2 regions of the Amycolatopsis endophytica genome follow, and region 2 is predicted to be linked to the other one. Evidence: predicted binding sites of a transcription regulator. Region 2 holds the regulator's gene; the other holds the start of a gene.

Region 1 (3,410 bases), 890 kb from region 2:
GCAGCTGGTTCGCGCTGCGCAGCGGGACGACCAGCGCCTCCTGCGCGCCGCGGCCGAGCAGTCCGGCGGCGATGTCGCTGTTGGCCTCGGTGATCCGGAAGTGCCGGACGTGCGAGCCGGGCAGCCGCAGCATCGGGTCGTCGGCGGGCAGTTCGGCCGGTGGCATCGGCTCGCCCGCGACGACCGCCCGCATGTCCGCGGTCGGTTCGAGCCGCAGCCGCAGCACGACCCGCCCCGCGGAGAGCTGGTCCTTGATGCGCTCGGCGATGGTTTCCCACTCGCTGGCGTTGACGCCGGCCGCGAGGTCGTCGGCGCCGCTGGCCGGGCGGGCCGCGGCCTGCTGCCCGGAGCGGGCGACCATCAGGCTGACGTCGGACAGCGCCTCCATGTCCCGCTGCTCGCGCAACAGGTCGGAGTAGGCCCAGTAGAGCGCGGACAGCCCGGCGAACACGGCGAGCACGAGCGGCCAGGCGTTGGCTGTCCCGGCGATCACGAGGTAGCCGCTCAGACCGACGGAGGCGTTGACGAACCCGACGACGAGGATGCGGCCGGTGAGCCGGAGCGCGGTGCCGATCCGCATGCGGCGGCGCAGCACCCGGACGGCGGCCAGCGCCAGCAGCGTGCTGGCCAGCGGCGCGGTCAGGGTGCCGGCGAGCGCGGCGGGCCAGGTCATCTCGGACGAGCCCATGATCTTCTCGACCAGTCCGGCGACCGCGAACGCGCTGGTGATCTCCAGCAGGAAGGCGCCCGCGTTGTAGAGGACGCGGCCGGAGACCCGGCGGACGACGAGCGTGCTGATCCCGGCCACCAGGTGCGCGGCGAGCACGACCTCGAACGGCGCCACGAAGAAGCCGATGACCAGCGGGATCTCGGTGAAGGAGATGGTCCAGGAGATGCCGGAGCGGACGTCGACGTTGATGCCGAGCTGTTCGGCGAGCAGGAAGGACAGGGCCAGCACCGGGCCGATCCACCAGAGCTTCGCCGAGCCGTGGAAGGGCATCCACAGCGAGACGGCGGCGGCGGTGAGCACGCCGACGGAGAACACCGTCAGCGTGTAGACCCGGAAGCGGCGCTCGTCCGCCTGAGCCTCGGCACCACCAGCGCCGGTGGCTGCCGCCGGGATGGGGGCCTCGGGCCTGCCATCGGAGTCCGGCATGCAACCTCCTTCCACCCATTCGCCCCAGTGCGCCCGCCGGTACTCATCGCGCACGAGATGGTGATCTCAGTACGAATGAGGGGATCACTGTACCCCGGAGGGCGTACTTCGGCCTCTTTCCGGCCGCCATGACATCACCTCATAGTTAACAACGCGCCAACTACGGTGACCAGCGGAGACTTCCGGGTGATGTGAGCTTGCGAGCAGTCGCTCCCGGTAATCACCGTTAAGCGCTTTCCGTCGACTACGACGCGTTCGCCGCGCGCCGCCGTGCTGCGCTCCTCCGGGACGTTCACGATTCCCGGGCGATCGAGATTACGGAAGCCGATGACGCAGCGTGGCCTGCGGCGATACACCCGGGAAAACGATTCCCGCAATGCGACGAGCATCTCAGTCCCGGGCACTGCCGCGACCGGGTCCGTTTATTCCCCCGAGCCGTCCGCTGCAAGCGAACTACCTGCGGAAACAAACCGGACCGCACGAAAGTTGAGCTAGACAGACTCAACCAGGTAGGGAGCAACGAAGATGACCGACACCAGGCTCCTCCCCGTACTGCCTCTCGACGACGACGTCGTGCTGCCCGGCATGATCGTCCCGCTGGAGCTGGACGACGCCGAGACCCGTGCCGCGGTCGATTCCGCGCAGGCCAAAGCGCCGAGCACGTCGTTCCCGGGCATCCGCTCAGTTCCGGCCGCGCAGACCGAAGTCCTGATCGTCCCGAGAGTGCACGGGGAGTACGCCGAGCTGGGCACTGTCGCGACCATCGAGCGCGTCGGCCGTGTCCCGGGCGGCAAGGCTGCCGTCCTGCTGCGCGCCACCCGGCGCGCCCGGATCGGCGACAACGGCGACGGTCCCGGCGCCGCCCGCTGGGTCCACACCGAACCCGTGGCCGAGATCGTCGGCGAGCAGGCGGGGACGCTGGCGGCCGAGTACAAGACCGTCGTGATCTCGATCCTCCAGCAGCGCGGCGGCTGGCAGATGATCGACGCGGTGCAGCAGATCGAGGATCCGTCCGCGATCGCCGACCTGGCCGGGAACTCGCCGTTCCTGAGCACCGGCCAGAAGCTGGAGCTGCTGCGCACGCTCGACGTCGCGGCGCGGCTGGAGAAGGCACTGGAGTGGAGCCGGGAGCACCTGGCCGAGGTCGAGGTGACCGACACGATCCGCAAGGACGTCGCCGAGGGCATGGAGAAGCAGCAGAAGGAGTTCCTGCTGCGCCGCCAGCTGGAGGCGATCCGCAAGGAGCTGGGCGAGCTGGACGGCACCGCCGACTCCGACGACTACCGCGCCCGCGTGGAGAAGGCCGACCTGCCCGAGCACGTCCGCACGGCCGCGCTGGCCGAGGTGGAGAAGCTGGAGCGCACCTCCGAGCAGTCTCCCGAGGGCGGCTGGATCCGGACCTGGCTGGACACGGTGCTGGAGCTGCCGTGGAACAACCGGACCACGGACGTGCACGACATCGCCGCGGCGCGCGCGGTGCTCGACGCCGACCACGCGGGTCTGGACGACGTGAAGGAACGGATCATCGAGTACCTGGCCGTGCGTGCCCGTCGCGCCGAAGCGGGCCAGGGCCAGGTCGGCGGGACGCATGGAGTAGAGACAGGGCGAAGCTCCGTTGAGGGCGGTGGTGGGCGACGGGCGGGAGCCGTGCTGGCGCTGGTCGGTCCTCCGGGTGTGGGCAAGACGTCGCTCGGTGAGTCGGTCGCGAAGGCGATGGGTCGCGAGTTCGTGCGTGTCGCGCTCGGCGGGATCCGGGACGAGGCGGAGATCCGCGGCCACCGGCGCACCTACGTCGGCGCGCTGCCCGGCCGCATCGTCCGCGCCGTCAAGGAAGCCGGTTCGATGAACCCGGTCGTCCTGCTCGACGAGGTCGACAAGGTGGGCGCCGACTACCGCGGCGACCCGACGGCGGCGCTGCTGGAGGTGCTCGACCCGGAGCAGAACCACACGTTCCGCGACCACTACCTCGAGGTCGAACTGGACCTGTCGGACGTGGTGTTCCTCGCCACGGCCAACGCGCTGGAGACCATTCCCGGCCCGCTGCTGGACCGCATGGAACTGGTCACGCTCGACGGCTACACCGAGCACGAGAAGGTCGTCATCGGCCGCGACCACTTGCTGCCGCGTGAGCTGGAGCGGGCCGGGCTGGGCCGCGACGACGTGCGGCTCACCGACGCGGCGCTGAGCCGGATCGCCGCCGAGTACACCCGCGAGGCAGGTGTGCGCGACGTGAACCGGACCATCGCGAAGGTGC
Region 2 (3,410 bases):
CGGCGTTGCTGGCGGCGATGAAGACGCAGCTCGGGCGGGACTGGACCGCCGAGGTCGAGCGGGCGTGGGCCGAGGCGTTCACGATCATCGCCCGCCAGATGCAGGAGGCCGCCGCCACCGACTCGAACCCGCCGAACTGGTCGGCGCGAGTGGCCGAGCACCGGCGGCTGAGCTGGGACCTGGCGATGGTGCGGCTGGAGCCGGAGCGGCACGTACCGTTCCGGCCGGGGCAGTACCTGAGCGTCGAGGTGCCGCAGCGGCCGCGACTGTGGCGGTACCTGTCGCCCGCCAACGCGCCCCGCCCGGACGGTTCGCTGGAGTTCCACATCCGCGCCGTCGAGGGCGGGTGGGTGTCGCGGGCCATCGTGAGCCACACCCAGCAGGGCGACGTGTGGCGGTTCGGTCCGCCGCTGGGCACGCTCGCCGTGGACCGCGAAGGCGGCCGCGACGTGCTGATGGTGGCGGGCGGCACGGGTGTCGCGCCGATGCAGGCGATGCTCGACGAACTGGGCCAGTGGGGGGACAACCCGAAGGTCCACCTTTTCTACGGTGGCCGCGCCAGGGAAGACCTGTACGCGCTGGAAATGCTGCGGATGATCGCGTCCTGCAATCCGTGGCTGACGGTGACGCCGGTGGTCGAGAACGGGCCGGGCCTGACCAGCGGCGAGCAGGGCACGCTGGCCGACGTGGTGACCAGGCATGGCGCGTGGCCCGGGCACGACGTGATGGTGTCCGGTTCGCCCGCGATGATCCGCGCGACGGTTTCGCGGATGCTCGTGGCGGGAACGGCACTCGATCAGATCAGGTACGACCCGTTCACGATCGACTAGCGTGCCGCGCATGGACATCCCCGTCGCTGACGGAACCATCCGCGGCTATCTGGCCACCCCGCAGACCGAGGTTTCGGGCCCGCCACCCTGGCCGGGAGTCGTGATCGTGCACGACGCGGTCGGTCTGACACAGGACGCGCGCAACATCACCGACCGGTTCGCGACCGCCGGGTATGTGGCGTTGTCCCCGGACATGTACTCACGCGGCGGTTTCGCACGATGCGTGAAGTCGGTGTTCAAGGAGCTGACCGCGGGCAAGGGCCGGTCCTTCGACGATCTGGACGCGGCGCGGTCGCTGCTCGCTTCGCGGGACGACTGCACGGGACGGATCGGCGTGGTCGGGTTCTGCATGGGCGGCGGGTTCGCGCTGGTTGGCGCCTCACGCGGGTTCGACGCGTCCGCACCGTACTACGGCCGGCTGCCCCAAGACTTGTCCGTTTTGGATGGTGCGTGCCCGGTCGTGGCTTCCTTCGGGAAGAAGGACTTCTCGCTGCGCGGGGCGGCGGACAAGCTGGAGCGGGAACTGTCGTCGCGCGGAATCCCGCACGACGTCAAGGAGTACCCGACCGCAGGCCACAGTTTCGCGAACCAGTTCCACGGGCCCGTCAACGTGCTGCTGAAGATCGCCGGAATGAGCTACGACCGCGCGGCGAGCGAGGACGCCTGGCGACGCGTGATGGCGTTTTTCGCGGAGCATCTGCGCACAGCCTGAGAAGCGACGCGTCAGCGTCGTGCTGTAGGCGAGCTGCACCAAAACGAGCTGGGTGGTCATCCCGGAGCCAGCCCGTCCGGCGAGGACATCTTTGGATCTTCGAAACCGAGCGCTGCGCGCAGAAAGAACCCTGGCCTGGGCTTTCCCCCGATGCGCGAGTGTCTAGGGCGGCTTTGTATCGGGGGTGGGTGAGGTGGTGGTCCCGTTTTGGTGCCAGGGCGCCGGTTCCAGGGATCAAAAGAATCAAGCCCCGCCGGCGCGGGGCTGGCTGGGTGGGTCAGCGGCGGCGTCTTGGTTTCCAGACCACCAATGCGGTTTCCTGCTTGAGCGGCACCAGGTCCTTGCGGTAGGAACGGTGCACGGCCGCTGCTGCTTGCTCGGCCGCGGCGTACGCGGTGGCCAGTTCCTCGGTCAGCTCGGCGACTCTCGACTGGAGGGCCTCGACGTGGTTTTCCAGCTCGATGATGCGCTTGATGCCCGCCAGGTTGACGCCCTCCTCCTGGGACAGGCGCTGCACCTCACGCAGCAGCGCGATGTCCCGCATCGAGTATCGACGTCCGCCGCCGGAGGTGCGGCCCGGTGACACCAGTCCCAGGCGGTCGTAGGAGCGCAGGGTCTGGGCGTGCAGGCCGGACAGCTGGGCGGCCACGGAGATCACGAAGACCGGGGTCTCCTCGTCGGCCCCGTGCGGAACACCGCCGAACACCTCGATCAACTCCTCTCGCGGAGCAGTTTCGTGATCTCCGGGCGCGGGTCGTGCTTCTCGGCGGCCTTCGCGTAGGCCTCGAGAGCCTCACGTTCCGGAGACTCCAACCTCGACGGCACTGCCACCTGCAACGTCACCAGCAGATCACCCTGCGCGCCGTCCCGCTTCTTGATTCCCTTGCCGCGCACCCGCAGGACCCGGCCGGTCGCGGTGCCCGCCGGCACCTTCACCGAAACCTTGCCCTCCAGCGTCGGCACGGTGATCGTCGCACCCAGGGCCAGTTCGGTGTAACCCGCCGGAACGGTGATCGTCAGATCGTTGCCCGACCGGCCGAACACCGGGTCCGGGTTGACGTGCACCCGCACATACAGATCACCGGCCGTCGCGCCGCCCCGGCCCGGTTCGCCCTGGCCCGCCAGGCGGATGCGCTGATTGTCGTCCACACCCGCGGGCACCCGCACGGTCAGCGTCCGCGTCTGCGTGCTGACACCCTCGCCGCCGCACTCCGGGCACGGGTCGTCGATGATGCGGCCGCGGCCACGGCAGTCCCGGCACGGCTCGGAAAACGCGAACGCACCCTGGCTCCGGCTCACCAGCCCCGAACCCTGACAGGTCGGGCATGTGCGCGGCGTGGTGCCCGGCTTGGCACCGTTGCCGTGGCACGTCGAACACGTTGCCGGGCTCGACAACCGCAACGGCAGGGTCGCGCCCTTCACCGCCTCGGCGAAATCGATCCGCACGTCCGTTTCGACGTCGGCGCCGCGCTGACCGCGAGCGGCCGTCGAACCCTGCTGGCCCCGGCGTCCGAACAGGCCACCGAGGATGTCGCCGAGCCCGCCGAAACCGCCCTGCGCACCGGCGCCCGCCTGCTGCCCGAAAATGTCGCCCAGGTCGAAACCACCGGCGCCACCGCCACCGGCGCCGGGGAACCCGAACCCGCCGGGACCGCCGCCCGAACCGAACAGCCGCCGCGCCTCGTCGTACTCCTTGCGCTTGGCCGGGTCCGACAACACGCCATATGCCTCCGACACCGCCTTGAACTTCTGCTCGGCGTCGGCGTTGCCGGGGTTGGCGTCCGGGTGGTTCTCCCGTGCCAGCTTCCGGTAGGCCTTCTTGATCTCGTCCTGCGAAGCGTCGGAGGAGACGCCCAGCTCACGGTAGA

Evidence for each region. The regulator HspR, encoded in region 2, represses chaperone genes until heat shock. The targets are predictions, from matches to a motif close to ANNTTGAGTNNNNNNNACTCAANNT.
Region 1: a site for HspR is predicted at 1,640-1,664, ahead of lon (endopeptidase La). Genes of this name have one in related genera too.

What each region holds. Positions count from the first base shown of each region.
Region 1 covers NZ_JACCFK010000001.1:1,201,109-1,204,518, forward strand. The annotation lists gene HNR02_RS05900 (putative bifunctional diguanylate cyclase/phosphodiesterase) at 1-1,156, opposite strand, end outside; gene lon (endopeptidase La) at 1,682-3,410, shown strand, end outside.
Region 2 covers NZ_JACCFK010000001.1:2,089,299-2,092,708, forward strand. The annotation lists gene HNR02_RS10385 (globin domain-containing protein) at 1-830, shown strand, start outside; gene HNR02_RS10390 (dienelactone hydrolase family protein) at 841-1,542, shown strand; gene HNR02_RS10395 (heat shock protein transcriptional repressor HspR) at 1,820-2,257, opposite strand; gene dnaJ (molecular chaperone DnaJ) at 2,254-3,410, opposite strand, start outside.